DNA from 3 places in the Halomonas sp. RT37 genome. Region 1 is predicted to be linked to each of the others. Evidence: riboswitches for the same ligand, from Rfam matches in the RefSeq annotation. Region 1 holds a riboswitch; each other region holds the start of a gene.
What was found. A riboswitch is a leader RNA that binds a small molecule or an ion and turns the genes downstream of it on or off. The one in region 1 is predicted to bind thiamine pyrophosphate.
Positions count from the first base shown of each region.

Region 2: another riboswitch for thiamine pyrophosphate. It lies ahead of NFG58_RS06775 (3-oxoacyl-ACP reductase); the one in region 1 lies ahead of tenA (thiaminase II).
Region 3: another riboswitch for thiamine pyrophosphate. It lies ahead of NFG58_RS06785 (sodium:solute symporter family protein); the one in region 1 lies ahead of tenA (thiaminase II).

Region 1 is NZ_CP098827.1:1,334,629-1,348,925, reverse strand. It holds gene mdoH (glucans biosynthesis glucosyltransferase MdoH) at 1-1,384, shown strand, start outside; gene NFG58_RS06000 (hypothetical protein) at 1,584-2,288, opposite strand; gene NFG58_RS05995 (GSCFA domain-containing protein) at 2,285-3,343, opposite strand; TPP riboswitch at 4,107-4,260, shown strand; gene tenA (thiaminase II) at 4,342-5,010, shown strand; TPP riboswitch at 5,022-5,156, shown strand; gene thiC (phosphomethylpyrimidine synthase ThiC) at 5,234-7,186, shown strand; gene NFG58_RS05980 (acetate kinase) at 7,457-8,671, shown strand; gene pta (phosphate acetyltransferase) at 8,668-10,830, shown strand; gene NFG58_RS05970 (putative sulfate exporter family transporter) at 10,925-11,974, opposite strand; gene NFG58_RS05965 (choline dehydrogenase) at 12,158-13,789, opposite strand; gene dctP (TRAP transporter substrate-binding protein DctP) at 14,015-14,297, shown strand, end outside.
Region 2 is NZ_CP098827.1:1,520,469-1,523,278, forward strand. It holds gene NFG58_RS06770 (SOS response-associated peptidase) at 114-788, shown strand; TPP riboswitch at 887-985, shown strand; gene NFG58_RS06775 (3-oxoacyl-ACP reductase) at 1,033-1,842, shown strand; gene NFG58_RS06780 (LLM class flavin-dependent oxidoreductase) at 1,842-2,810, shown strand, end outside.
Region 3 is NZ_CP098827.1:1,524,209-1,538,505, reverse strand. It holds gene NFG58_RS06815 (LEPR-XLL domain-containing protein) at 1-6,858, opposite strand, end outside; gene NFG58_RS06810 (SapC family protein) at 6,930-7,733, opposite strand; gene NFG58_RS06805 (hypothetical protein) at 7,778-8,635, opposite strand; gene NFG58_RS06800 (TolC family outer membrane protein) at 8,619-9,986, opposite strand; gene NFG58_RS06795 (diguanylate cyclase) at 10,464-12,143, opposite strand; gene NFG58_RS06790 (hypothetical protein) at 12,315-13,103, shown strand; TPP riboswitch at 13,163-13,265, shown strand; gene NFG58_RS06785 (sodium:solute symporter family protein) at 13,346-14,297, shown strand, end outside.

The sequences.
Region 1 (14,297 bases):
TGACAGTAACGTCGGGCGCAAGGCAGGCAACCTGGGCGACTTCTGCACCCGTTGGGGCAGCCACTACGACTATATGCTGGTGATCGACGCCGACAGCTTGATGAGCGGCACCACCGTCATCGAGCTGATCGACGAGATGATGGCCAACCCGCGCCTTGGCCTGTTGCAGACGGTGCCGATTCCAGTGCGCCAGGACAGCCTGTTTGGCCGCGCCAACCAGTTCGCTGCTGCACTCTACTCGCCGATGCTGGCCAGCGGTCTGAGCTTCTGGCACGCCACCGCGGCCAACTACTTCGGCCACAACGCCATCATTCGCGTGGACGCCTTCACCGATGCCTGTGGCCTGCCGGAGCTGCCCGGCAAGCCACCGCTGGGTGGCGATATCCTGAGCCACGACTTCGTCGAGGCGGCGCTGCTGCGCCGTGCCGGCTGGCAGGTGCGCATGCGCACCGACCTGGGCGGCAGCTTCGAAGAGATGCCGAGTCATATCCTCGACTACGCCAAACGCGACCGGCGCTGGGTCCAGGGCAACCTGCAGCATATGCGCCTGCTCGGCGGGCGCGGACTGCACGTGCTCAGCCGTCTGCACTTCTTCTTCGGTGCCCTCGCCTACCTGTCGTCGCTGGTGTGGCTGGCGATCCTGGTGATCAGCACCATCGACGCCCTGATCCGGGCGCTGGTGCCGACCAACTTCTTCACCTCGAGTTCGCAGCTGTTTCCCGACTGGCCGATCGCCCCACCCAACCTGATCATGCCGCTGCTGATCGGTACCCTGGGCATGCTGCTGATGCCCAAGGTACTGGGGCTGGTGCTGGGGCTGATCCAGAACCCGCAGGCCTATGGCGGACGGGCCCGGCTCGTCGCCAGCATGCTGCTCGAGACGCTGTTTGCCATGCTCATCGCGCCGCTGATGATGGTGTTCCACAGTCGTTTCGTGATTCAGGTACTGAGCGGCCGCACCGTGGCCTGGGATCCACAGTCCCGCGAGGGCCGCGCCCTGCCCTGGAAGGAAGCCTTTCGCCACACCTGGCTATGGTCACTGATCGGCGCCTTGTGGGCGCTGGTGACCTGGGCCTTCACCCCGAGCTTCTTCATCTGGCTGACGCCGGTGTGGCTCGGCCTGGTGATGGCCGCTCCGCTGGTCCGCTGGAGCTCCAGCCTGAGCATCGGCCGGGCCCTGAGGCGCGCCGGCCTGTTGCTGGTCCCGAGCGAGACCCGCCCCCCGGCGGTGGTAGGCGAGCTTCGCGTCGCCGAGGCACCACCGCCGCCGGCGACCCCGGCCGAGCCGCCACGGGAAATCCCCCGCGAGATGCCGGTGCAGTCCTTTCGTGAGCACGGCACGGAATCGGCGCCGGAAGTCTCCGGCGAGAAGCCCGTCGACTGAGCCGGTGCCGTGGCACAGCGTTGTGTCCTCCCCCTCCTTTTGCATCATCCGGAGGGGGAATCCCAGCGGACTACAACACGTCAAGCATAGTGGCGTGATCCATGATTCATCTGTTTGCCGCTGTCTGGTGGTAACGCTTTGCTCTACAAAGAGCGTTCTCCAGCTCCGAATAACACACATCCGCCAGGACAACCCTTTGTCAATCTCTACTTAAAAAGCAGGATAGCCACTTTTTCCCGAACTCTTCGTTCATATGCCTGATATCATGGTCTGGATGCGCTTCCTCATCCATGGCATCCCCTACAGGCAATCTTTTACTTCCCTTCGAGAGCTCCCGCTCCGTAAAACATCCGTTGACGATGGTATCAGCAGGCTGAGCGATCAACTCGGCATTGCATTTATCATACACTTCATCGTTCATCAACTTTATTCCGGACAGGTAGCTTTCCGGAGGATAACTTCTATCATCACCTTTCTTCTGAATAGGCAGGGGATTATGTCCAACATATATCTTTTTATTGGTCACGCTCCTGATCATTTCCATGATCTTCCAGGACGTCGTACCCTTGACACTATCCTGCACGGCTTGTTTTATTACTGCTGATGAAAAAAACTTCCCAAGTTCGACAAAAAAAACTTCCATCTGAAGTCCGTAAATCAAGAATAGGTCATATTCAACGATATCAATTTCACTCTTGCCACCCGATGTATAGGTGATGGTTCTCTTTAATCTAGCTGTTTTTGGAACAAGTTTATTATCGATGAGAATCAGTCCACCCAAGCCATTACTTCTAGCGGTAAAGAAGACAAGATTATATTCTTGATGCCACTCCGGCATCAGGTCCCAGGCTCTTTTCAAAGCACCAACGTGGCTATTGCCCAGCACACAAATATTTTTCTTCATTCCTTACCTCCAAAGGCGTCGTAGATCTCTTCTTCGCAAACCAGATCATTAACTTTCTTTACGTTACCTACCCTCTTGTTTTGTTTTCCGAAAATCTCAGCGCCGAACTTTGTCCTCAGAGAAGAAAAAAAATGATTCATCACAAAATCGACACCGTGGGGGTTAACACTTCGTTGATTGGGTTCGAAAAACACCCCCTTGAAAACCGGGCTGTTGATTATTTCATACGAAGGAAAATAATCCACATAATTACAACCTCTAGCAATTTGCCCAGCCACGGCGCGCAACACTGACTTGGATTCCATTGTAGCGACGATCACGTTGTTCCTGGAGTTGGTCGCTACCAAAGGAACAGGGGAAACTGTCAATATAAGGCGTAGCGCAGGATTCTCATGACGCATTATTTCTATGGCATCTCGCAGATCATTCATCACAGAGGGATACATCTGATTCTTGAACGCATGGATACCTTTCAGGTAGGTCCCTGCTGAAGTTCCGGGACACATCGGATACTCGTAGCCGTATTCCGCATTGAACCAGCTTTCAGTCAACCCTAGGGTGAAGACAAAGAAGTCTGATGAGACGATGCATTCCCTAAACGCTTTTATTGTCTCCTCTCGAGAGAGCATTAACTCTTCTTTACTACAGAAACCCTCTGGTTCCACCACGGGGCGAAAGGGATCATAGAACCGTCCGTCCTTTTCCCAAATCTCCTCAGGCGGCTCTTTTATCCCTGTTGCCCACTCTACCCACTGCTTCAACAATGAGGTAGTGTATATATTCCCGGTTCTGGCCGAAAAAATATTGTAATTGTATTTTTTTGCATTTTCCTGCGAGAGTCCCTTGGGTGGAGTTTCTGTCGAGACCCAGTTGAACCCTCTGCTATCAAGAGCATTTCCAATATGTTGCGCAAAGCAGGAACCGAAGGTAACCACCCTACTATCCTTTGTGATCTTGAACTGTGGAGACCACAAATTGGATATGTCAAAAAACGACTTTTCGGATACAGCTTTTTTCCAGAAGGCACGGTCTGGAAGTGTCGAATATGGATTCATATTAATCACCTCAGATATAAGATATAACATCGGTCGTGAACGAACAAAATTGATAACGTCTATCTTAAATCACACATTGCCACGACGAATAGGAATGTTTACGCCAACACTGGCATCTCGTCTTCCTTTCTAAAATATTTGCATAAAAAAAGATAGGCGAAATATTTGTCTATTGTGTTGAGAAACGAGCACTGACAACGGCCCCGGAGCCCTTCATAAAAACCTTCCCCATGCACCATTTACCTGACCCACGGGTGGTTCAAAAGAGAACAAAGCAAGCATTTTTAGCTTCCATGAAAGCTCGGCGAACCAATGCTGCCAATAAAACGGGACCAACACACCTGTCACTTTCTGCCCTTCTTCACAAAGGAGTCGTCAAGCGCACAACGACTGTCAGAATATCGATAAAACAAACGTACTTTTTTCACTCTAGATTCTCTCACATATTCTCTATCAGGCAGCCGCAAAACACGCAAATACAATCCAGAGAACATCCAGGAAAAACCACGCAAATATCCCTTTAAATAACAACAAAATCGTCGAAACTTTGTCGAATTGATCAATCAGGACTCTACTTCGCCACATTTCCTCAATCGGATAAAATGCATTCTCAACCATGCGGAAACTTCTCCAGATATCTGGGCAGTTGCACTCTCGCGATATCGTGGAAACCTCCTCCCCCCAGCGGCGTATCTACTGATCGGGATCGGTTCTTGCCAAGCCGAGGTGGACTCCCTTCGAGGTCATGCTAGACTCGATCCAGACTCGCTTGACGGGGTGCCGGTGAATCCGGCTGAGATGGCGCAGGGCCAGGGTGACGAATCACCGGCCGCCAGCGCCGATCCCGTGGAACCTGATCCGGGTGCGGTGTGGCTTCACACCTTGAACCGGCGTAGGGAATCAGGCGGTGGTGCCAGCCCCTGCGCGCGCACCTCCCTCCTTTCTCGTCGCCGTGTCCTTGGCCGCCGCTCTCCGGATTCGCACCAACCGGAGGCAACATGGGCTACCGCTTTACCGATCTTGTCGACGCCTGCCGCGATGACTGGCACGCCTACATCGAACACGACTTCGTGCTCGCCCTTGGCCGTGGTGAACTGGCCGACGCCAGCTTCCGTCACTATCTGAAGCAGGACTATCTGTTTCTGCTGCAGTTCTCCCGGGCCTACGCCCTGGCGGCCTACAAGAGCCACAGCCTCGACGAGCTGCGCGGCGCCTTCGACGGCATGAAGACCATCCTCGACGTGGAACTCGGCCTGCATCTCGCCTTCTGCCGCGACTGGGGCATCGGCGAGGCCGAACTCGCCGAGCTGCCCGAAGCCCGCGCCACCCTGGCCTATACCCGCTACGTGCTGGACGCCGGCAGCCGCGGCGACCTCCTGGACCTGCACGTGGCGCTGGCCCCCTGCATGGTCGGCTACGCCGATATCGCACGAAACCTCAACGCCCGCCCGGACACCCTGCGCGGTGCCGACAACCCCTTCGACGCCTGGATCGCCATGTACGAAAGCGACGACTTCCAGGCCGCAGCGCGCCAGGAGCAGGCCTGGCTCGATGATCAGCTTGGCCAGGTGTCCGGCGAGCGCTTCGCGCGACTGTCACGGATCTTCGCCGACGCAACACGACTCGAGATCGACTTCTGGAAGATGGGACTCGATCTAAGCGACTAACACAATCAGCACCACGCTTGACGGGGGGCCGCCAGAGGCGGCTGAGATCATGCAGCGCATGGGACCCGTTGAACCTGATCTGGGGGTAACCCCGATGCCATGGCATCGCGGTGAGGACCAGCGTAGGGATCAAGCGCTCACGGCCCAGGCCACGACGCCCCCTCCTTCCTCGCGCCATGCCTACAACAACGACAGCACCCAGTGCCGTGAGAAGGACAAGCCAATGCCGCTCGATCAACCCGTTTCCTCAAACAAACCCCGCCATAGTGCGCACTTCCTGGCCGAGACCGCCCAGGTCGACCAGGCCGCGGTTGCGCCGCTGCCGGGCTCTCGCAAGGTCCATGTACAGGGCTCCCGCGACGACCTGCGGGTGCCGTTTCGCGAGATTTCGCTGTCGGCGACCCGCACCTCCGGGGCCGATGAGGCCAACCCGCCGCTCTTGGTCTACGACACCTCCGGCCCCTACACCGATCCCCAGGTCGAGGTCGACCTGCGCCGCGGGCTTGCCGAGTTGCGCCGGCCCTGGATCGAGGAGCGCGACGACACCGAATGGCTCGATGGCCCGACCTCGGACTACGGTCGCCGACGTGCCAACGACCCGACGCTCGCTCCGCTGCGCTTCGAACTGACTCGTACGCCGCGCCGCGCACGTCGTGGCGCCGATGGCCGCGCCGGCAATGTTACCCAGCTGCACTACGCCCGCCGCGGCATCATCACCCCGGAGATGGAGTTCATCGCCATCCGCGAGAACCAGCGTCGACAGGCCCTGGCCGATGGCTATCGAGGCAGCGATGAGGTCGAGCGCATCCTTGACCACCAGCATCCCGGGCAGGGCTTCGGCGCCCGTCTTCCCGAGGAGATCACCCCAGAGTTCGTGCGCCAGGAAGTCGCCGCCGGGCGCGCCATCATCCCCGCCAACATCAACCACCCGGAAGCCGAGCCGATGATCATCGGGCGCAACTTCCTGGTGAAGATCAATGGCAATCTGGGCAACTCGGCGGTGACCTCCTCCATCGAGCAAGAGGTCGAGAAGATGACTTGGGGCATCCGCTGGGGCGCCGATACCATCATGGATCTGTCCACTGGCCAGAACATCCACGAAACCCGTGAGTGGATCATCCGCAACTCGCCGGTACCGATCGGCACCGTGCCGCTCTATCAGGCGCTGGAGAAGGTCAAGGGCGTGGCCGAGGACCTCACCTGGGAGGTGTTCCGCGACACCCTGATCGAGCAGGCCGAACAGGGCGTGGACTACTTCACCATCCACGCAGGCGTGCTGCTGCGCTACGTGCCGCTGACCGCCAACCGGGTCACCGGCATCGTCTCCCGAGGTGGCTCGATCATGGCCAAGTGGTGCCTTTACCATCACCAGGAAAGCTTCCTCTACACCCACTTCGAGGAAATCTGCGAGATCTGCAAGCAGTACGACGTGGCCTTCTCGCTGGGCGATGGCCTGCGCCCGGGCTCGGTGGCCGACGCCAACGACGAGGCCCAGATGGCGGAGCTCAAGACCCTGGGTGAGCTGACCCATATCGCCTGGAACCACAACGTCCAGGTGATGATCGAAGGCCCCGGCCACGTGCCCATGCACCTGGTCAAGGAGAACATGGACAAGCAGCTCGAGTACTGCGACGAGGCGCCCTTCTATACCCTTGGGCCGCTGGTGACCGATATCGCCCCGGGCTACGACCACATCACCTCGGGCATCGGAGCGGCGATGATCGGCTGGTACGGCTGCGCCATGCTGTGCTACGTCACCCCCAAGGAGCACCTGGGCCTGCCCGACAAGGACGACGTCAAGACCGGCATCATCACCTACAAGATTGCCGCCCACGCCGCCGACCTGGCCAAGGGGCATCCCGGCGCCCAGCGCCGCGACAACGCCCTGTCCAAGGCGCGTTTCGAGTTCCGCTGGGAGGACCAGTTCAACCTGGGCCTGGACCCTGACACCGCCCGCGCCTATCACGACGAGACGCTGCCCAAGGACTCCGCCAAGGTGGCCCACTTCTGCTCCATGTGCGGCCCCAAGTTCTGTTCCATGAAGATCAGCCAGGAGGTCCGCGACTACGCCCGCGACAACGGCCTGGAGGGTGACGGCGACGCCGTCATGGCCGGCATGGAGGAGCGCGCCCGGGCCTTCCGTGAACAAGGCGCGGAGCTCTACAAGGAAGTCTGAGACAAGCCACTCCCCGGCGCATCCCCGGGCAGCGTTCGACTGCCCGGGGATGCACGTCTTGTACGCCTGGTCCCAGTTCTGCCGCACAAAGTTAGACAAAAGTCTAACTCGAAGATTCATGCACTTGACGCTCATCACGGCTTCGTCGGATCCACCAGCAAAGCCGTTCGACTACCTCCCCAGGCCAGTTATTCGCGCCCCGGGGCGGTGCTAGATTCGCCGCCATCCCACGCATTCTCGCCTCACCAAGGCGTCTTTTCTGGAGATGGCATGAAAGCCCCGATTCTGGTGATCAACTGCGGCTCCTCTTCGATCAAGTTCGCGCTGGTCGATCAGGCCCCCGACGCTCCCCGACTGTCCGGTATCGCCGAGCGCCTGGGTAGCCACGAGGCTCGCCTCAAGCTTGTAGACGAACACGGCAGCGCCCGCGAGGTCTCGCTTCCCCGAGCGACCCACGCCCTGGCGCTCAAGACCATCCTCGAGCACCTTGACGTCCACCGGCCCATCGGTATCGGCCACCGGGTGGTACACGGCGGCGAGCGCTTCACCGCCGCTACCCTGCTCGACGACGCCGTGGTGCGCACCATTCGCCAGACCATCAGCCTGGCTCCCTTGCACAATCCGGCCAACCTCGACGGTATCGTCGCCACGCGCCGGCTGTTCGAGGATCTGCCTCAGGTGGCGGTGTTCGATACCGCCTTCCACCAGACCCTGCCGCCCCACGCCTACCGCTACGCCATCCCCGAAGAGCTCTACAGCCGACACGGCATCCGTCGCTACGGCTTCCACGGCTCGAGCCATGCCTACGTGACCGGACGCCTGACAGAAGTCAGCGCCCGTGGTGAAGGCGGCTGGCTGATCGCCCACCTGGGCAATGGCTGCTCCGCCACTGCGGTATGGGCCGGCAGGAGCCTGGACACCAGCATGGGCATGACCCCGCTGGAAGGCCTGGTGATGGGCACCCGCAGCGGTGACGTCGACCCCGGCCTGCACCTGCACCTGGCGCGCCAGCTAGGCATGTCGCTGGAGGGCGTCGATCAGTTGCTCAACCAGAAGAGCGGACTGCTGGGGCTGTCCGAGCTGACCAACGACATGCGTGAGCTCGAACAGGCCGCCAGTGAAGGTCACGCCGGCGCGAGCCTGGCCATCGAAGTGTTCTGCTACCGCCTGGCCAAGTCCTTGGCGGGCCTGGCCTGTGCCCTGCCCCGGATCGACGGCATCGCCTTCACCGGCGGCATCGGCGAAAACTCTGCCCTGGTGCGCGCCCGGACCCTGGGCCACCTGGAGGCCCTCGGTGTGCGCCTGGACGCTGACGCCAACGAGAGCCTCGGGCGTGGCGAGGAAGGCCAGATCCACGACCGAGGCGCCAGCTCGGCGCCGGAGATCCGCGTCATCCCCACCGACGAAGAAGGCTATATCGCCAGCCAGACCCGGGAATTGATCGCGAGCCAGGCGTCCACGCCAAAGCTCGAGGAGGTTCTGTGAGCACCCAGTCCCGCACGCTGCTGCTGATCCCCATCGACGACGGCGTCGCCCTCACCTCCGCCGGCCTCGGCCTGCTTCGTGCACTGGATACGCTAGGGCTGGACGCGGGTTTTCTGCAGCCCTTCAGCCAGTCCGAAGGTGGCGAGCAGGCAAGTGACAACGACGAACGCGCCCGCTCGCTGGTGGCCAGCACCCTGGGCATAGGTTCGCCGCGTCCGATCTCGCGCCAGACACTGGAGCAGTATCTCGGCCGCGACGATCGCGATGGTCTGCTGGAACTCGCCGTGGAGCGTCACGCCCGCGTCGCCCGCCCTGCCACCGGCAAGGCACCGGCGCTGATCGTGGTGGAGGGCGTTCGCCCACTGCCGCGAAACGCCTACGCCTTCGACCTCAACGTGCGCCTGGCCAGTGCCCTCGACGCCCAGGTGGTACTGGTCGCCGATGGCCAGATCGCCGATCCCCAGGAGCTGGCCAAGCAGTTGCAGTTCCATCGCCAGAGCATCGACGCGGTGGGTTCGGTGCGTACTCTGGGTGCCATGCTGATGCGACTGCCGGGGGACGGCGACGGCTCGGCCATCGACCAGACCCTGGCCTCGGTCAGCGAGGTCGAGGCCCGCGCCCATCGCCAGCACTGGCAGCAGCAGCTCGCCAGCGGCGCCGATCTGACCCTGCCGGTGGTCGCGGCGGTGCCCTACCGGGCCTCCCTGACCGCACCGCGAGTGGTAGACGTGGCCCGTGCCCTCGATGCCAGGATCCTGCACCACGGCGAGGCCGATCGCCGCCGCGTCGCCCACTCGACGCTGGGGGCCCGCAGCGCCGAGCACCTGCTCTACGCCCTGCGTCCCGGCGAGCTGATCGTGTCACCCGGGGACCGCGACGACACCCTGCTCGCGGCGGCCCTGGCCACCATGAATGGCGTGCCCCTGGCGGGCCTCCTGCTGACCCACGGCGAGTCACCCAGCCAGCAGCTGATCGACGTCTGTCGCCCGGCGCTGGCCTCGGGGCTGCCGGTACTCTCGGTGGACACCGACAGCTACGCCACCGTGGCCCGGCTCACCGAGATGTCCGGCGGCATCCCGGTGGATGATCACGAGCGCGCCGAGGCCATCTGCGCCTTCGTCGCCGATCACCTGGATCGTGACTGGCTGCTGGCACTGATTCACGACGACGCCCAGCGCCGCCTGTCACCGGCGGCCTTCCGCCATCAACTGGTCAGCATGGCCCAGCACAAGCGTCGGCGAATCGTGCTGCCCGAAGGCGACGAGCCACGCACCCTGGAAGCGGCCATCCTGTGCCAGCGTCGTGGCATCGCCAACTGCGTGCTGCTGGGCAAGCGTCGCGCCATCCTCGAGGTGGCCAAGGCGCGTGGCCTTGAACTGCCCGACGACCTGCAGATCCTCGACCCGGACGCCGAGCGTGGTCGCTTTGTCGCACCCATGGTCGAGCGCCGGCGTGGCAAGCTGACCCCGCTGACCGCCGAGGCCCAGCTTCATGACAGCGTGGTGCTGGGTACCATGATGCTCGCCGAAGGCGAGGTCGATGGCCTGGTCTCCGGCGCCGTGCATACCACCGCCAACACCGTGCGCCCGGCCTTTCAGCTGATCAAGACCGCCCCCGGCTACGGCCAGGTGTCGTCGGTGTTCTTCATGCTGCTGCCCGACCAGGTGGTGGTCTACGGTGACTGCGCGGTCAACCCCGACCCCGACGCCGAGACGCTGGCCGAGATCGCCCTGCAGAGCGCCACCAGCGCCGAGGCCTTCGGCATCGAGCCGCGGGTCGCCATGATCAGCTACTCAACCGGCGAGTCCGGCAGCGGCGCCGACGTCGACAAGGTCCGCGAGGCGACTCGCATCGCCAGGGAACGGGCGCCGCACCTGGCCATCGACGGCCCGCTGCAGTACGACGCGGCGGCCATCGCCAGCGTGGCCCGGCAGAAGGCACCGGAGTCCCCGGTGGCCGGTCGCGCCACGGTGTTCGTGTTCCCGGACCTGAACACCGGCAACACCACCTACAAGGCGGTCCAGCGCAGCGCTCGGGTGGTCAGCATCGGCCCCATGCTTCAAGGCCTCAACAAGCCGGTCAACGACCTGTCCAGGGGCGCCCTGGTGGAGGATATCGTCTATACGATTGCGCTGACCGCGATCCAGGCCGGTCAGTAACGACCAGCACAGCGCCACAGACCGTCAGAAACGCCGAGGCCCCGGGAGTACCGGGGCCTTGGCATTTGTGTGGGCTTTGGCCCGGGACCGCTCGCTACCACTCGGCGATGCCGGTATACAGGCACACCAGCACCAGCCCAAGCAGGAAGACGGTCTCGGCGACCATCAGGATGACGGGCTTCCAGCCGACCACGGCGAGCTTCTGGAAGGAGGTCTTGATACCGAGTGCGGCGATGGCGGTGACCAGGCACCAGCGCGACAGGTCGGTCATGCCCTCGACCATCACCTGGGGGATCACACCAAGGCTGTTGATCAGCACCAGCACCACGAAGGCCACCAGGAAGCTCGGGAACATCGGCACCTTGCCGCCTTCACCGCCACGGGCGCGGCGAAACAGCAGCATGAACACCATCACCGCCGGCACCAGCATGGCGACCCGCAACAGCTTGACGAAGGTTGAGATGTCGCCGGTCTCGTCGGAGATCATATAGCCGGCACCGACCACCTGGGCGACGTCATGGATGGTGCCACCAAGAAAGATGCCGGCCTGGGTGTCGGTCAGTTCCAGCGCGCCGACCAGCAGCGGGTAGAGCACCATGGCGGCGGTGGACAGCGTCGTCACGCCAACCACGGTCAGGATGGTATTGCGCTCGGCGATCTCGTTGCGCGGCATCGCCGCAGACAGTGCCAGCGCCGCCGAGGCGCCGCAGATCGCCACCGACCCGCCGGTCAGCAGCCCCAGGTCATTTTTCAGCCCCAGCAGTCGCGCCAGCACGCTTCCCGCCAGAATGGTCAGCACCACCCCGGCGACCACCGTCACCACCGGGCCGATCCCGAGTTCCGCCACCTGCTCCAGGGTGATGCGTACACCCAGCAGGGCAACACCCAGCCTGAGGATGGTGCGGGCGGCAAACTCCACCCCCACCAGGCAAGGGCCCTGCTCGCTGAGAAAGTGCAGGGTCATGCCGAACAGCAGTGCGTAGAGCAGGGTCGGGCCACCGTAGTGATCGGCGATAAAGGTGGTGGCCAGGGCAATGGTGATGCAGATCAGCACCCCCGGCATGCGCTCCCGGGCGGGCTCCAGATGGCGACGCCATCCGGTCACGGGCGTCTCGGGCTTGGCGTGTGTCGTTGGCTGGGACATGGGCGTCCTCTCGTTTATTCGTTGTTCGCGTAGCAGGGGTCGCGCTCAGCGGGTCAGCCGATGACGCGCTATTGATTTGATCCTGGCCCAGCCCGCTGTCGCGACGTTAGGGCCAGAGCGCGGCCTCGAGTAAGGCCAGGCCCCGATGGCATCGATCCGCCGTCGAGATTCCAGCGCTGCACGTCAGGCGACGCGCGCCTGGGCACGGCGATCGGCCTTGATCATGTCCGCCGCGCGTTCGGCGATCATGATGGTCGGGGCGTTGGTGTTGCCCGAGACGATGATCGGCATGATCGAGGCGTCCACCACCCTCAGGCCCTCGAGACCGTGCACCCGCAGTCGGTCATCGACCACCGCCAGGTCGTCGTGGCCCATCTTGCAGGTGCCCGCCGGGTGGTAGATGGTCTGACTGTAGCGCCGGGCGGCCTCGAGCAATTGCTCGTCGCTCTGATACTCCCGCCCCGGCACGTATTCATCGGTGATCACCTCGGCAAGCGGTGCCTGCTCGGCGATGCGTCGCGCCACCTTGATGGCGTCCACCGCCACGCGGCAGTCTTCTTCGGTGCTCAGATAGTTGGGCTGGATCGAGGGGTAGACGGCGGGGTCGGCGCTGGTGATGCGAATACGCCCCCGGCTGGTCGGACGCAACTGGCACACCGAGGAGGTGAAGGCCGAGAACGGATGCACCCCTTCGGCCGGCTTGTCCGCCGACAGCGGCTGCATATGGAACTGGATATCCGGGCGATCCAGGCCCTCCCGCGACTGGGTGAAGATGCACACCTGGCTGGCCGCCAGGGTCAGCGGTCCGGTGCGGGTCAGGGCGTACTGGGTGCCTACCGCCAGCTTTCTCAGCGGATGACGCACCTCGTCGTTGAGGGTGCGACAGGAGGTCTTGAACACCAGCCGGATCTGCAGATGGTCCTGCAGGTTCTCGCCGACGCCCGGTAGTGCGTGGTGGCAGTCGACGCCGACCTCGGCCAGGTGGTCGGGGTCCCCGATGCCGGAGCACTGCAGGATCTGCGGCGAGCCGATGGCGCCGCTGGACAGCAGCACCTCGAGCCTGGCGCTTGCCCGATGGGTGCTCTGCCCCTGGCGGTACTCGACCCCGACCACGCGCTTGCCCTCCAGCAGCAGCCGCTGACAGTGGGCTCGCTTGACCAGGGTGAGATTGGACCGCTTGAGCGCCGGACGCAGAAACGCCTTGGCGGTCGAGCAGCGAAAGCCCTTGTAGGAGGTCTGCTGGAAGTAGCCCACGCCTTCCTGGCTGGCCCCGTTGACGTCGCGGTTCTCGGGAATTCCCGAGGCCTTGGCCGCCTCGATAAAGCGTTCGGCGATCTCGCGGCGCAGGCGCAGATCCGAGACCTTCAAGGGCCCGTCGGCGCCGTGGTAGTCATCGGCGCCTCGCTCCTGGCACTCCGACTTCTTGAAGTAGGGCAGCACCGAGTCATAGTCCCAGCCGTCATTGCCAAGCTGCGCCCAATCGTCGTAGTCCTCGCGCTGACCGCGGATGTACAGAAGCCCATTGAGCGAGCTTGACCCTCCCAGCACCTTGCCCCTGGGCCACTGCAGCCGGCGACCGTCGATGCCCTCGTCGGGATCGGTGAGGTAGCACCAGTCGGTGGCCGGATTGTGCATGGTCTTGAAGTAGCCCACGGGCACGTGGATCCACGGATTCCAGTCGGACCCGCCGGCCTCGAGCAGCAGTACCGACACCTCGGGGTCCTCGCTCAGGCGGTTGGCCAGCACGCAGCCGGCGGAGCCCGCCCCCACGATGATGTAGTCGAAAGCCTCTGGCGGTGGTGTTGTGGTTGTCATGTCGCTCACTCAATCGAGACGTTTTGTCTCAATTGATACTAGACAATTTTCTCAAAATATCAATATCGAGACAAAAAAACTCATTTTTATTGATCTATTCCCGAGAGACTTCTAAGGTGTGGTCAAGGCCCTTTGTCGGGCCCGGTGCCAGGCGACGATCGCCAAGCGCGAACGCCCCGGCACTCCCCTGCATCCCTACACCAAACACAAGACTGGGAGCCTTCCATGAGTTCACGCCTCTTCTCATCAGACGTGTCGCGCCGCGACTTCCTGAATATCTCGGGTCGCTTCGGCATGACCTCCACGCTGCTGGCCGCCAGTGGTCTGGGTGCTGGCCTCACCGCCTCGAGCCTGGCCCGAGCCGCCGACGCCGAGCAGCAACGCCGCTATCAGACCGAACCCAAGTTCCAGCTGCGCTTTGGCGCCTCGGGCTTCAACGAGCGCAATCTCGATATCCAGAAGTCCGGGCAGCTGTTCTTCGCCCGTGACGTCGAGGAGCGCACCAACG
Region 2 (2,810 bases), 180 kb from region 1:
TAGCGAAAACTTAACGTTCGCAGATGACTAACCCGCAGCGGGCAGGGCAGGCCGATGGGGGTGCAACAGATGGTGCTAGGCTGATCCTGCAGGGTCCGGTAACGGAGGTAACCATGTGCGGCCGTTTCGCCTGTTACACACCTTTTGCTCAGCTGGCGGCGCTGATGCGCTTGCCGGTGGCGCCGCGCCTGCCCGAGCAGGAGCCGCCACCTCGCTACAATGTCGCGCCGGGCACCTGGATCACGTCGCTGGCCATGGACGGGGAGGGCGTACCTTCCTTTACCTCGATGTGGTGGGGCTATCGACCCCACTGGGCCCAGGCCGGGGCGCCGGAGCCGATCAACGCCACCGTGGAGAAGGTCGCCACCTCGCGCTATTTTCGTGGGGCCTTTGCCCGCCATCGCTGCCTGGTGCCGGCGGATGGCTGGTACGAGTGGCTGCCGGGCGAGACCGGTAAGCAGCCTTATTTCTTGTGTCGTGAAGATCGCGCGCCGCTGTGGCTGGCGGCGATCTTCAGTGAAAGGGACGACGGCTGGCCGGGCCTTGCCATCCTTACCGAACCCGCCCGGGGCTGCGCGAGTGAGGTGCACGCCCGGATGCCGCTGGCGCTGGACGACGGCAGCCTTGAACCCTGGCTCGATCCTGCCCTGAGTGATCGCGACGTCATGCGCCAGACGGTGCGGCATCTACCTGCTGGCGCCTTCGAGGCATGGCCGGTCTCGACCAGGGTCAATCGGGCGGGAGAGGAAGGAAGGGACTTGATGGAAGCCGTCCAGGCACCGGGCTGAGCGTCGGGTCTGAAGCGCCCATCTGCATGCCCTGGCTGCGGTGATGTTCCAGGTGCTGCGCGGCTTGTCCGCCCCGCGCCGATGGGCTAAGGTCGAAGGCGCATGGCACGGGGTGTCCCGCACGATAGCGGGGCTGAGAAACACCCGTCGAACCTGATCCAGTTCATACCGGCGAAGGGATGTCAGCGCAGTCGTCAGTCCAGGGGTCGGCGTGCGTTCCTCGCCTCGACCAAGGACCCGCCAGATGACCCTTTCCGACGCCTCACCCGCTACCTCCGCAAGCCCGCCCGCGCTTCCCATTTCCCGCCAGCTGGTCGTCGTCACCGGCGCCGGACGTGGCCTCGGTGTCAGCCTGGCGCGCAGTTTCCTCGAGCAGGGCGCGCGGGTGGTGGTCAACTATCGACGCAGCGAAGAGGGCGCCAACTCGCTGGTAGCCGACTATCCCGAGCAAGCCCTGGCGGTGGCCGCCGACGTCTGTGATCGCTGCGCCGTCGATGCCATGTTCGCGCGTGCCCGCGAGCACTTCGGCGCGCCGGTTACCACCTTGATCAACAATGCGCTGCCGGACTTCGCCTTCAACGGCGACGCCCGCCCCGGTCCCGACGAGCTGACCTGGGAGCACCTCGATCATCAGCTTCAAGGGGTCGCCCGGGGTGCGCTGAACACGGTGCAGGCTTCGCTTGCCGGCATGCGTGAGGCCGGCTTTGGTCGCATCGTCAATATCGGTACCAACCTGTTCCAGAACCCGGTGGTGCCCTACCACGACTACACCGCCGCCAAGGCGGCGCTGCTGTCGCTGACGCGCACCCTGGCCCACGATCTGGGCCCGGACAACATCACCGTGAACATGATCTCCGGGGGCCTATTGCGCACCACCGATGCCTCCCGCGCCACGCCGGAGGCGGTGTTCGATCTGATCGCCGCCAGCACACCGCTGAGACGGGTGACCACGCCGCAAGAGTTTGCCGACGCTGCGCTACTGTTCGCCTCGCCCTGGTCGCGAGCGGTCACCGGCCAGAACCTGGTGGTCGACGGCGGACTGGTGAAGGACTGATGGCCAGCATGCACCTCAATCTGTTCATCATGGGCTGTGGCCACCACAAGGCGGCCTGGCGTCATCCCCGTTCCAGCGTCGAGCGCCTGGCCGATATCCGCTACTACGAGGAGCTGGCGCGGCTCGCCGAGCGGGGTCGCTTCGATGCGGTGTTCTTCGCCGATGGTCACGCCGCGGGCAACATCGCCGACGGTCCGCTGTGGACCCTGGAGCCCCTGACCATGCTGGCGGCCATGGCGCGGGCCACCGAACACATCGGGCTTATCTCGACCGTCTCCAGCACCTTCTATACGCCGTTTCATGCTGCGCGCATGCTGGCCTCGCTGGACCATATCTCCGACGGACGCCTGGGCTGGAACCTGGTGACCTCGATGTTCGACAGCGAGGCGCGCAACCATGGGCTCGAGGCCATGCCGAGCCACGCCGAGCGCTATGCCCGGGCGGAGGAATTCGCCAATACCGTGCTGGCGCTGTGGGACTCCTGGAGTGACGACGCCCTGGTGAGGGATCGCCAGGGCGATTACGTCGACGCCAGCCGGGTCGGTCCCATCCATCATCACGGCGAGCACTTTCTGGTGGATGGCCCGCTGACGGTGCCGCGTCCGCCCCAGGGCCACCCGGTGCTGTTCCAGGCAGGCGCCTCGGATCAGGGCCGTGACCTGGCCGCGCGCTGCGCCGAGGCCATCTACGCGGTGGCCTACGATCTGCCCTCGGCCCAGGCCTACTACAGCGACCTTCAGGCCCGGGTAAAGGCCGCTGGCAGACCGAAGGTCGCGATCATGCCGGGGCTCGTCACCTACGTCGGCTCCACCGAAGAGGAGGCCAGACGCAAGCAGCGGGAGCTCGACGAACTGTTGCCGGTGGACAGCTCCCGGCGCCAGTTGAGTCAGTTCATCGGTCAGGACGTGAGCGACTGGGAATTGGATGCCCCGGTGCCCGAGCTGCCGCCACTGGAGGCCTTCAGCGGG
Region 3 (14,297 bases), 190 kb from region 1:
CGAAGCGACGGCGACACCGGCGGCAGCGACCACCGTCCAGCCCTCTCGCGCAGCGCTGAGTGCCAGACCGCCCGTATCAAAGGAGGTGACGCGATCGATCCGCGCCCGGGTGATGCCGCTGTCGAAGGCCAGGGCGGCGGCCCCGGCCACCGCCACCTGGGTGCCACTGCTGCCCAGCGACAGCGCCGCGCCACCTGCCAGCATGCCAAGGTGGCTGCTGTCCTTGGCGGCCACCGACGTCTTGCCGGTGATCTTCAGCGTCTCGATCCCCTGGATCAGGGCTTCGGTACGATAGTCGGCGATATTCACCACCACCGAACCCGAGACACCGAGGCCGAAGCTACCCTTCTGGTCACCGCCGGACGAGGTGGAAGACGTGCCGCCGCTGCCGCCGGAAGACGCCTTGGCGGCACCGCCGAGCTTGCCACTCAACTCCTTGAGCACGCTGTCATAGTTGCTCTGGTTGTTGGGCCACTTGTTGGGGTCGTCCTTGGTGGCGCTGCCCCGAGCCGAACCACCACCAGCGCCCGAGCCGCTGGCGTCACCGGCCGAATCCAGCCCGCTGGTACCGCTGCTGCCCGCCTTGGCTCCGGCCAGGGCGAGGTTGGCTACCACCCCGCCGTTATTGGCCTCGACCAGCAGATCACCTCCTACGGTGATGCTACCGCTGGCGCTGGCTGGCGTGGTCACACCACCGATCACCGCTCGGGTGTCGCGCTCCATCACCGAGACCACCGCCGATACACCGACGCCAGCGCTTTTGCCGGAGGCGACGCTGCCGCCGATACCAAAGGCGTAGGTGTCGTCGTTGGCGCCGACCCTGAGCGCCGGCCCGCTGGTCCCATCCACCGAGACGGTACCAATGTTCAGCGATACCCCGTCCTGAATCTGCGCCAGGGTGGTGTTGTCGACGATATTGGCCACTGAAGTGGCGTTGAAGGCCACCTTGTCGGCCTTGCCACCGGACACCGCCGCCCCGATCAGCAGGGTGTCGCTGTCGGCGCGCACGTCCAGACTGCTGGCGACCAGCGCCACACCTGTCTCGATGACCGCACGGGTATCCCCGCCGAGCAGATGCACGCCGATGGAAGCACCGATGGCGCTGCCATCGGACTGGATGCCGGCGAACCCGGACTTGATAGTATCGATATCGCTCTTGAAGGCGTCACGCCAGGCCTCGGCGCTGGCCTCGTCGGCGCCGGCAAAGGTCGGCAGGCTGAGATTGCCGACCAGCGACAGCAGGTGGTTGTCGCTGCGAGCGATGACCTCGACCTGCTGCTCGTCGCTGGGTGTGACGCTGGCCACATCGGTGGCGCCCCCCAGATTGATCCGGGCACCCTCGCGGATGCGGGCCTCGCTATCCTGATTGACCAGGAAGACGTTGGCGGCACCGGCGATGGCGAGCTTGCCCCCCTCGGCGGTGGCCACGGTCCAGCTGTCGAAGCTGCCGCTGATCCCCAGATTGCCGGTAGTAAAGGCGTTGAGCGCCTCGACGAATTCCTCGATACGGGTCTGCAACGGCGAGCTCAGGGCGGTCCAGCGGCTGTCGTCGCTGAAGTCTTCACTGGCGAGATCCACACCGCTGACGTCGGCCCCCTCGAACTGATAGATCAGGCCGGCCTCGCCCCCGCGCTGGTGGTCATCGGCTACCAGCACCTTGTCGCCGTTGGCCAGGTCTGCCGTACCTTCCGCGCTTGCATGGTCGTAGGTGCCATCGAGTTCACCCAGGGCCTTGCCCGCCACATACAGGTGACGCCCCCACAGGCTATCCATATCGACGCTGTTGAGGCTCTCGGCGGTGACGCTGATGGCATCGCCGGCGTCCAGGTCCACCAGGCCCTCGACCACCGCATCGGCATGGTTGTTCTGCAGCGCAAAGACGAAGCCGCCGGCGACACCGACATCGGCTACCTGGCTGTCTTCCTTCTGATCCTTGGCGCTGTCGGTGCCCTGGACCTCGGACTCCGCCGCGGCGTCTCGCAGCTTGCCGATCAGGGTGTTGCCCAGCACCTTGTCGGTGAAGCTCTCTTCCTTTTCCTTCTTGTTGGGGTCGACGCCGGTAGCCGAACCCTCTGCACTGACCGCCGGGCGGTGGGCGCTGGTGGCGCTGACACTGACCGCGCCGGCCACCTCGATGTCGCTGCGCTGGGTGGCGATGGCGCCCAGTCGCGTCACGCTGGTGCCAAGGCGGGCCTCGGCACGATTGATGTCCACCGAGACCGCCAGGGCGGCGGCCACGTCCAGGGCGTTCTTCTGCTGGCCCTGGGATTCCTTGAAGTGCTCGCCGATGGAGGCAGGCCCGCGGTCGGCGATGCCTTCCTTGATCTTGTCACCGATGACGCCGCTGAGCGCCTCCTGAAAGTTGCCGATCACCGATGTCGGCGACAGGTCCTCGGCGCTGGCCGTGGCCCCGTCGACAAGGCTATCGGGGCCACCACCGGGGGCGGTACCGGCGCTGGCGCTGGTACCGCCGTGGTCTTCACCCTGGGAGGTCTCGGCGCTCAGTGTCAGATCGCCGCCCACACTGACGTCACCGGCCAGTTGCGCCTCGGTGTTGCTGGTCTCGACGTTGATCGCCAGGGCGATGCCGACCTTGCCCTTGTCAGGGGCGGAACTGGCGGAGGTCTCGTTTTCCTCCACGCTGGTCGCCGCAACCACCAGATCATTGCCTGCACTCAGGCTGGCGTCTTCCCACACCATCACCCGGGAATCGCTGACCAGCACGCTGACCGCTACCGCGCCGGCCACGCCCTTGAGGCCATCCGGTTCAGCAGAGACGCTCTGGGCGGTGCTGACACTGCTGCTCAGGTTGATGTCGTTTGCGGCGCTCAGGGTACCGTGGACATGCACACTTGAGCGGGTGATCAGGGTGCTGACCGACACGCCCAGGCCCCAGGCCTTGCTGGCGCCCACCTCGGTACTGATGTCGAGCTCGGAGGCGACGGTGATGTCCCCGCTGGTGGCGGTGATGACCGCGTCAGAGCCGATATCGATGGCGACCTCGGCCACCATCACCGAGACACTGCCAAACAGCGACAGCCCCTGAAGGAAGTCCAGCGCCGTATCGATGCCCTGGTCGAGGAAGGCCACGCCGGTGCGCAGGTTGAACCAGTCGCGATCGGGATCCACCAGACGCGCATCGATGGTTACGTCCCCGCCCTTGAGCGTGGCCTTGTCGATATCCACCGACAGGTCGAACAGGCCCACGTCGACCAGGCCATTGGCAGGCGCCAGCAGGGGTTGAAACAACTGCGCGCCAAGGTGCAACTCGCCGCTACCGGCATCGATCACACTATCGCCACCGATCGTCAGCTCACGCGCCAGGATCGACAGATCGTGTCCCAGCGTCGGATCACTCATGCTCAGATCGACGTTGTCCAGGGTCAAGGCACCGTCGGCACGCAGCTCGACACTGCTGTCCAACGTTCTGGTCACGTTGGACAGGGAGGCGTCGCCATCCCAGTAGCCCACCAGGCTGGCGCCCCCAATGACGGTCACGTCGTCAAGCCGGGCGAGACTCCCCGCCGCCAGTTCCACCTCGACCTGATCGCCGGTCTCGGCGTTCACGAGGGTTCCGGTCGCCGCCTCGGCGATATCGATGGCCAAAGCGCCGGTAAAGGCAGTGGCCGTCAAGGTCTTGTCGGCGCCTCCGGTCAGGCTCAGACGCGCCGCCTCGATCCCGGACAGCGTGGTTGTGGCCGAACCAACGACCAACCCGCCATCGGTCAGCGTCATGGAGTCGCCCGCCGCCGCCAGCAGGCTGTCGGTGCCGGCGCCGCCGTCGACACTGGCGGCGCCGGACACGACGACGATACGGTCATCGCCACGGCTACCGGTCAGGGTGTCGCTACCCCCGGTACTGGCGTCCAGCACCACGCCAGTCCCGCTCAAGGCGGTGCTCAGCCATTTGTCGGCACTGACGCCCATGCCGAGTGCATCGGTCAGGATCTTCGCGGTGGCGTCGGCGCTGACGGCGAAGCTCGCGCTTCCCGTGGTGGTGTCGGTGACCACAAGACGCCCGCTGGCACCATCGAAGCTCGCGGTCAGGCCCTCGACGTTGTCCAGCAGCACCAGCAGGTCGCCAAGGGTGCGGGCGTCGGCCACATTGAGCGCCCGCGTCTCGCCGTTCTGCAGGGTGAAGCTCAGGTGCGCGCCGGAGTTCTCGAGTTCGCTACCGGTGACGTAACGCGCCAGATAGGACTCGTATTCCGCCTGGCTGGCAAAGTCTTCTGCACCGGGAATCGCATCGCCCAGCGCCGAGAGGAAGGTCTCGATCTCGGCGTTGGAGGCGCCGCCCGCGGCCATCAGCGCAGTGACCCGGGTCTGCTCGCCGACCCCGTGCCAGCCGCTGGCATCGAGGGTGTTGGCGCCGGCGTTGCCGACCAGCGTCAGCGCCTCGATATCGCGATAGCTCGAAGCGGTCCCGCCGTCGATGCTGAAGCTGTCCCCACTCACATTGACGGCGTTCTGGCCATCGGCAAGGACGATTTCCAGACGATCCTGGCCGACGCCGCCGCGGATCTCGTTCTGCCCAGCCCCGGCACGAATGACGTTATCCCCGGCTACCGCCACGAACTGGGTCGTGGCCTCGCCACCGATCATCAGGTCGTTGCCGCTGCCCCCCTGGAGATAGACACTGCCGCCAAAGCCGCTGGCGTCGAGCACGGTGTCGCCAAACTCGGCACGCAGCATGCCATGCTCGATACCGGCCAGGCTGTCACGCCCGGCTTCCCGAGCGCGCACCTGGGTCGAGGTCACCGTGGCGCTGGCCCCGGAAGCTCCCAGCGCCAGACCACTGCCGACCAGCGCCTTGGCGAAGGAACCGTCGTCGGCCACGGCCATGAAGTCGCCGATAAAGCTGACGCGCCAGCGCACCTGCTGTTCTCCAGCAGACTCGAACAGCTCGCGGGCCACCTGCAAGTTGCCTTCGCCCACCGCAGACAGCCCCTCGAGCGCCTGCTGTACCGCCAGGGCGTCGGCATCCCAGGCCAGCGCGTCTGTCTGTTCGCCGGCGAAGTGAAAGACCACCGTCTCACCGGCGCTGCGCGACCACACCAGCTCGCGCTCCTCGGCGACGTCGCCGCGCACCAGGGTGGCGCTACCGCTACCACCGAACAGACGCAAGCTGTGGGAAGTACTGCCCAGCACCGAGTCGCTGCCGCTGCCACCATCGAGGCTGTTGCTGCCGCGATTGCCGAACAGCACGTCGTCGCCGACACCCCCGACTAGGGTGTCGTTGCCACTGCCGCCCAAGAGTACCGCATCGCCGGCGCCGGCCTTGAGGGTGTTGTCACCGGCGACACCCTCCAACTGAACCGAACCAGTGAAAGCAGAAGCGTCCAGCATATTGGCAGAAGCACCGCCCACCAGGGTGGCGAGTTCGACGTCGCCCAATACCCAGTCAGTCCAGCCGGTCACGCTCAGCGCGGTATCGGTCAGGGTAATGTCGGCGTCGGCGCTGGCCTCGATGCGGTCGTTGCCGCCACCGGCCTGGACACTGCCGCCCCCGGCGCTGAGCACGAATCGGTCGTCCTGCGCGCTGCCGACAAGTTGGCTATTGCTGGCGCCATCCAGGCTCTGGAAGGTCACGCCGGAAAGCGAGTAGCCGCTGGCGTTCAGCGTCTGGCCGGTCCCCGCGGCGGACAGCACCAGTTCCACCGGCTGGCGCTGGAAGCTCAGGCTGCCGTCGCCGGTGGTGACCGTCGCGGTGGCGCCAGCGCTGGTCAGGTTGATGTCCCCGGATGCGCGCTGCACCACATAGGTCAGCTCGGCCTCCTCGGGGGTGAACTCACTGCCCAGCTCGCTCTGTTCGAAGCGATCGCTGCCGCTCACCGACACCAGGGTACTGCGACCGGCGCCGGCCTTCAGGGTGTCGTCGCCGCCGCCCCCGACGATCAGGTTGTTGCCATTACCCCCGTCGAGGATAGTGTCGACCTGCGAGGTGACATCACCGATCAGGCGGTCATCGCCGCCGGTACCGATAACGTGATTGAAGCCGTCGATACCGACGAAGCCGGTGGCCTTGCCGGTCCCCAGATCGACCTCTACCGAGTTGGAGAAGTCGCTGAAGTCGAGGATCTGGCCGGCCCGACCGTCGAGTCGGTCGATGCCGTTGAACGCGATATTGCCTAGCCCCAGACTGCCCTCGTCGTAAAGCGACCAACGCGCCCCGTCCTGGCTGCTCGAGAGCCGGTGCTGGGCGGCATCGTCCGTGGGTGACAGCACGCCGTCGTCGCCCTGGCGATAGGAGGCGGCGTTCACCGTCTCGATGCCCGTGAAGCTGAGCCAGCTATCGTTGCGCGCCGCCGTGGTGGTGCTCGACCAGTCCACGCTGCCCGACCCATCGGCGCTCACCTGCCACTCGGTGTTGCCCTGGATGCCCTCGATGCGATCATCGCCCTCGCCCCCCGCGAAGGTGATGGTCAGCCCCTGGCTATGCTCGAGTGCCAGAACGTCGTCGCCGTCGCCGCCCTGGAAGCTCACCAGCAACCCATCCGCCTGGCCCAGCAGGCTCTGGTCCACGCGCAGGATGTCCTGGGCGTCGCTGCCCTGGATGACCACGCCGCCACTGGCCTTGGCCTCATCGAGGCCGCGTGAGGCCACCACCTGACTGACGCCTTGCTCGTCGAGTTCGACCACCTGCAGCACCTGCTGCTGGTTCTCCTCGACCACCCGCAACGTCATCTCGGCGCCACCGGCCACGCTGGCAGTCAGCGGGTCCGCCGACATCAGCATGCGTGGCTCGAGTCCCTCGAACACGAACCGGGACGGCTCTGCCTGGGCACGACGAGCACGCCTGGGCTGGCGGAGAAGACGAGCGATCAATTCGGACAGAGGCTTGCGCTGGTGGCGACTCATGGGGGGACTCCGGTGGCGAAAAACGTCAAGAGGCGCATCGCGGCGACGATACGCCCCCTGATCTCGGTCGATCAGTGAACGGGAGTGTCCTGTTCGGCGTCGGACGCGACCGCCTCCTCGGCGGGGTCGCCCTTGGCCAGAGCACCCAGCCGCGAACCACCCTGCGCCTGACGGCTCAGTCGATTGAGATTGCGCAGCGACTGCAGGTGGACGTAGAGCAGCTCCAGTTCGTCACTGTCCAGCAGCGCCTTGAGGCTGTCCTCAGGCAGCGCCTTGAGCTTCTGACGGTTGACCGCCTGGAAGCCGGTCAGGGTGCGCTGACCACCTTCCGGCAAGCGAATCTGGGCCTCGACCGACTCGAGCAGGTCGAGCTCGACCAGACGGGCGCAGAAGGCGCGGGTGCGCTGGAAGTGCGCCTGATAGTCCTGAAGGAAGTCCAGCACCTTGCCCAGGTACTGGGTCTGCTCACCGTCGGCGTCGAAGAAGCGCTCGCCGCGACCGTCACGATTGAGCCCTTCGTAGTCATCATCGATGCACAGGGTGAAGGTCTTGTCGTTGTCGGCGGAGGCAAACACGAAGGGATAGCGGCGGAAGAAGGCCGGCACGTACTCACCGCGCCACTGGCCTTCACGGTCCACCAGCAGATTCTGGTCCTGCTCGAGTCCCAGCACGGCGACCGGCAGCACCCCGTCGTCGGCCTGGGTGAAGACGATCGGCAGGTCGGTGGCGGCGGTCGGAAATTCGGCCGCCATCAGCGGCACCGAGTTCACCCCGCTGGCAAAGCCGAAGTCCTTGCCGACCTTGAGCGACAGCTCGCCATGCTTGTCGCGGGTGATCGGCTGAACGTTGCGATAGATAAGAAGTTGAGTCGCCATGAAAGAGTCCTCTAGTACTTGAGTGTCGTCCCTGGGCCTGGACGTCAGCGCCATTGCGCGGCCAGCGCGCCGGTGGAAGTCGGGGAGACCAGTGTCACCCCGTGGTAGAAGGTCACGAAGGGTTCGCCTTTCGCATCGAACCCCAGAGAAAGGTTGCTCAGCGGCTTGTCGCCGTGGGCGGCGATCCACTCGATCGCCTGTGCGCGCGACGTACAGCGCCACTCGCGAGCCAGCGACAACAAAAGGCCCGCCAGTTCGCCCAGACGTATCTCGGCCGGATGTAGATGCAGATTGAGGGAATCACGACCGGTATCGCGACCCTGGCGCCGTTCCTCGATCCTCACGGTCAACGGTGGCCAGGGCTTTCGTGCCAGCGCGTGGCTGACCTCGAGCTGTTCGATCACGTCACCGACGAGCGGGGGCATCGCCGCAAGCGTGCTCGCCAATGCATGGCGCACCGCCTCGGCGCTCTCGAGCAGGACATAGTCGGAGACACTGGCGTCGACGCCAGGGCGCCACTTCCACGCCTGGTACAGCGGGAAGCGACGCCCCGGCAGGGCCTTGTCCGGCAGCGGCGCTTCCCAGTACACCTTGGTGGTCGCGGCCTCCAGCCCGAGATGCAGATAGTGCGCCATCGTCTGCGTCGACAGTCCGGCGACGAAGGCCCTCCGGTCGCCAGGCGCCAGCGCCAGCGACTCCAGCAACCCCTCGAGGCGCACCGCCAGATCGTCGGCGTCAACGCCCTCGAGCGGCACACTGTAGAGCCTGCGCTGATGCGCCCAGCGGGCGGGAGCGCACTTGACCGAGCGCTCGGCACTGTAGGGACGCGCGAGGCTATCGAGCCAGGACTCGATCAACGCCTGACGCTCGGCGAAGGGCCGGGGTTCAGTGCTGGAAGGCAAGGAGGTCCATCCGGTCATTCATATGGGCGTCGATCTCCGCCAGGTCTTCGCCATTGATGACGCCGGCGGCATGCTTCAGCCGCAGCACGCTGATCAGGTAGTCGTAGCGCGCACTGGCAAGTTCGCTGCGGGCGAAGAACAGATCGCGCTCGGCGTCGAGCAGTTCGAGCACCGGCATGACACCGGATTCATAGGCCACCTGGCGGTATTCGACGATGCGCTGGTTGGCGCTCAAGGACTCGCTCAGAGCCCTGACCCGGGACATGGCGGTGACGATACCCTCGAAGGCCGCACGTATCTCGCGGTCGAGTTCTCGCCGCACCTGTTCGAGTCGAGCCTGCCCTGCCTCGATCAGACGGGTTCCTTCGCGCACCTCCGACGACACTCGCCCACCGCTGTAGACCGGCACATCGAGGCCGACCCGAATGGTCTGGGTCTCGACCTCGCTGCCGCCGCCGAACAATGAGCCCTCGGTCTCGTCGTTGTCGTAGTCGAGACTCAGATCGAGGGTCGGATAGTGACCACCACGACTCACCTTGACCTGCTGATTGGCCACTTCCACCGCCAGCCGTGCGGCTGACAGACGAGGATTACGCTGCATCGCCAGCTCGATCCAGGCCTCGACTGACGACGGTTCCGGGCTCGCCAGGGTCAGGTCCTCATCGACCAGGCTAAGCTCCACCGGACGCACGCCGCTGACCTCGGCCAGGGCATTGAGGGCATCGCGCAGACGGTTGGCCACGTCCAGCTCCCGCGCCTCGACCTGCAGAAAGCGCGCCTGGGCGTCGAGCAGATCGATCTCGCGAATCAAACCGTCCTCGAAACGCGCCCTGACCTGCTCGAGATTGGTCTGGACCTGCTTCTTTTCGGCCTGCAGGAAACTCAGGTTTTCCGACAGGGCGAGTACCGCAAAGTAGCGTTCGGCCACCCGCAGGTAGAGATCCTGGCGCGAGACCTCGAGCTCGGACGCGGCCTGCTGGATCTCCAGCTTGGCCTGGCCAAAGGCTGCCCAGCGGGAATAGTCATAGATCGACTGCTCGAGCGAGACACCGTAGACGGTGGTCGGGTAGGACGTGCTGCCGCTGCCGTAGACCTCGTTGTCGGTACTGACGATGTCCTGGGAGATCTCGCTGCGCTCGACATTGACATTGATCTGCGGCAGCAGCGCTGAGCGCGCCTGATAGTAACGCTCATCGGTGGCCTGCTTACCATGAAAGTCGGCCTGAAACTGAGGATCGCTGTCCACCGCGAGCTCGTGAAGTTCCAGCAGACTTTCTGCCAGCACGGACGGAGCAAGCAGGCACGCCCACCCGCCCAACGCCAGGCCGAACGCAAGCTTGTTGAGATGCATGATGATTTTTCCCCTGCGCACCGGTGGGACAAACACCGGCATTACGCAACTGCTTTGTAATATTTTATTAACAACGGATGTACGATATTACCCACATCTTTTGTAGGAACACAGCTCCTATCTACTCTTTTGCAGGCAACATGATCAACGCAGTATCGACGCAGTAGGAAACTACATCGCAAAAGATGAGAAAGTTCATACCCGCTATCGCATTCCGCAACCGAAGGGAATCGGGTAACACATTGAAACCTGGAAAGTTCAGGAACTACGCCTAGGCAGGAGGCACTCTTCGGGGCCGAGGGTGTGGTGAAAATCCCGTGACGGGAAGGTGATGCCAGGGCCTGCCAGCCGCTGTCACCTCAGCCCAGCCACCTGAGATTACCCAACCACCCACACTGGGCCTTTCAGACTAGACCGCAAGCACGAGCAAAGTCCTACGTCAGCGATGACAACGCTGCACCTGGCGACACCTGGGCACTATTCATCCTGGCTGGCAATGCGGTTGCGACCACTACGCTTGGCGCTGTACAAGCGCCGGTCGGCGCGCTCGAACAGCGGTGCAAATCCCTCCCCCTTGCGATACTGGCTGACGCCGATGCTGATGGTGATGCGAATCGTCTGTCCATCCGACAGGGTGATTTCCCCCCCTTCCACCGCACGACGCACCCGCTCGGCCGCCTTGATCGCCTCGGGCAAGGCGGTGCGCCGCATGACCACCACGAACTCCTCGCCGCCGGTGCGCGCCACCAGATCGCCATCACGCAGGCAGTTGGCTACTGTCTGCGCCAGCCAGGTGAGCACCTGGTCACCGGCCGAATGACCGAAACCATCATTGACCTGCTTGAAGAAGTCGATATCGACCGCGGCCAGCGAGAACACCATCCCGCCACTGTCGCATTCCTCGATCAGGCGGGTGACGTGGCGATCCAGCTGGCTTCGATTGGGGAGTCCGGTCAAGGCATCGGTCATCGCCTGGTCTTCCAGCTGATCACGTTCGAGGCGAATACGCTCGACCTCCATCTCGTTGGAAATGACACGTTCGACGGCCCCGACCAGTAGCCGGACCAACTCGATGTCGACCTCACTGAAGGCGTGCCGGCGCACCGACGGACTGGAGAAGTTCAGGGTTCCCCAGACCTTGCCCTGGATCCGCAGCGGTGCACCGATATAGGTCTCCAGCTGAAAGTTCTCGTAGCAGGGGTGGCCCTTGACTCGCTCGTCCTGCCCGGCGCGGTGGGTATGGAAGACGTCATCGGCGTCGAGGGTCAGCCGACAGTAGGTGTCACCCAGTGCAAAGCTATCGCCGGCCCCTACTGGCGCATTATCCGAGGCCGCCCAGCGCACCGTGTAACGCTCCCCCTCGACCTGACTGACCAGCGCGATATCCAGCCTCAGGTAGCTCAAGGCGTCACGCAGCAGCATGTCGACGATCTCTGATACTCCGATATCGGTGCGATTTACCCCGGTATGGACATCCCGTAACAACTGGATCATCGAGCGATACTCGGAGACGTCCTGGATGATGGCGTAGAAGCCCATCACTTCATCTTCCACCAGGTCCGGCAGATAGTGGACCTTGAAGTAGATCTGGCGACCATCCTGGAGCACCAGGGAATCCTCGTAGCTGACCTCCTGCCCCGCCAGCGCCAGATCGAAACGTGGCCGGATCTTGGCGTAGGAGTCTGCATCGAGCACCGAAGACACCGGCTGCCCCATCAGCGCCTCGGCAGGCAGGCCGATGAAGTCGAGGTAGGCACGATTGTTGAAACGGAAGCAGAAGTCGCGGTCGACGTAGGCCACCATCACCGGCAGGTGGTCGGCCATCCGCGCGATGACACCGCGGCTTGCCTTCTGCCGAGCCGACAGTCGCAGCACCAGCCCACCATCGGCCAGGCGACAGCAGCTACCATCGCCCATTTCCAGCGGCATCGAAGGCTTGGCAGCGTGAGCGGCACCCCGGGAGACCCAGGCTTCAGCTACTGCCGCGGCCTCGCCAGGCAGCTCTGCCAGCCCCCGCCCGATCCAGACGTCTCCAGGCTCGCCCAGCACGCGCACGGCATCACCGACCACGTCGTGCACCTGCAACTCCGGCGTCAGGCGTACCAGCACCGTTCCGGACGACACCAATGCCTCTTCCACCCAGGCAAAACGCTCCATGAGGACATCTCCTTGCGTAAGCCCTGCCCTGGACCGGCAGCAGGTCAATACCCTGGCGGCTCGCGTGCCGTCTTCTCTAGCCTATGAAAAGATGCTTATAGATGCCGGATTATTTCGCTTGCCCGCTTCCACGCTATGCTGGCGTGGCCGACACCGCCGCGGGAGCTGCCCATGATCCACCAGGACCTTGTCGCCATCGAACACGCCCTGACGCTGGCCAATCGCGGGGATACCAGTTGGCTGTGCACACGCCTGGACACCCCTGCTCCCGCCTTCCCCCACCTGAGCGTCACCAGCGATGCCGATGGCCCCGGGTACGCCGGACAGCCCATCTTGCTGACCCAGGCCCGGGGCGGCGGCGCCTGCCTGGTCAATATCGACAACAACGCCAACGATGGCACCCCCTGTCTGGTCGAGCGCCTGTCACCGAGCAGCGAGACCCTGGTGCACCTGGAGGTCATCCATGCAACGCTCGCCGGCCAGCCATCGCTGATTCGCCGCGTCAGCCTGGGCAGTACGTCCATGAACCTGCAGCGACCCACGCCAACCAGTCCGCTGGTCCAGATCGGCGACGACGTCGTCGAGGTGCTGATCCAGCCGGCCTTGCGTCTGGTACTGACCGGCCACTCTCCGGTCAATGCCGACCTGGCGCGCCAGGGACAACGGCTCGGCTTCGAGGTCATCCTGTGCGCCCCAGACCACCCCGACACGCATCACTCGACAGCGCCCCTGCCGGCAGGCGTCGAGTTCCAGCGCGCGCCCGCGGCTCCCTTCCTGCGCGGCGGCGGCGGGCACCGACGCACCCTGGTGATGGACGCCACCGACGCCTCGGCCATTGTGCGAGCGAGCCGCGAGGCCTGCTGTCATGGCTATCTGGCGATGGCTGACATCGATCCACGCCGGGCGGCAAACTGGCTTTACGATGGCTGGCACAGCCTGCGCACCTCGCCCACCGTCTGACGCCCCGTCGCTGCGGCCAAAGCGCCAATTGACAGCCATCGGAGGCGGTCCTACGCTGTGCGCATTCCTGGGGGAGCCTGACGGCTGAGATTCCGCATCACGCGGTAACCCTTTGAACCTGATCCGGGTCATGCCGGCGAAGGGAAGGATGGTTGCGTTATCTCCTCTTTCTTCCTGTCCGCCGCTCGTCCCGCCTGTCCACCGGTCCCTGCGGACAACGACAAGAAAGAGGTCTTCTTTCGATGATGCTCGATCCCACCTGGACGGCGCTGTGGCTTCTGCTGTGCGCCGCCATCTTTGCCATCCCCGGCCTGATCTATGCCCGACGTCGTCAGGGCGGCCTGGATGACTACATCTCGGCTCGCAACAGCCAGAACACCCGCGCCACGGTGTTGACCCTGGTGGCCACCACCCTGGGCACCTGGATCCTGTTCGGCCCCGCCCAGGCGGCCACCTGGGGCGGCATCGGCGCGGTACTGGGCTATGCGCTGGGTTCCATGGTACCGCGCCTGGTGATGATCCCGCTGGGACGACGCATGCGTGAGCTGATCCCCGAAGGCCACGGCCTTACCGAGTTCGTGATCCATCGCTACGGGCGCACCATGTACGCCTTCACCCTGACGATCATGCTGTTCTATCTGTTCATTTCGCTGGCGGCAGGCCTCACCGCAATCGCCCATATGGTCACCCTGCTGGCGCCGATCCCTCTGTGGCTGACCGCCTGCGTAGTGATGATCGCGACCCTGCTCTACACCTTCTACGGCGGCCTGCGCACCACCATCTTCACCGACAAGGTACAGATGCTGGTGATCCTGCCGTTGCTGGCGCTGCTGCTGGTGTTCGGCTGGCAGGCCGCCGGCGGCGTCGCGCCGACGCTCGAGGGCCTGCAGGAACGTGCGCCCCAGTTGCTGGATGTCACCGATGCCGGTGGCCTGCGTGCCGGCCTGACGTTCTTTATCGCGGTGATGCTGACCGGCCTGTTCTACCAGGGCACCTGGCAGCGCATCTACGCCGCCCGGGACAGCAAGGTGCTGCGGCGGGGCTTCTGGATCGCAGGGCTGTTCAACTTTCCGGTGATCGTGCTGATGGGCCTGTTCGGCCTGGCCTTCGTCGGCCTCGGGCTCGAGGGAGACGGTTCGGTGGCGCTGTTCAGCGTGCTGCTGTCCGAGGTGCCGCGGTGGTTCGCCCTGGCCT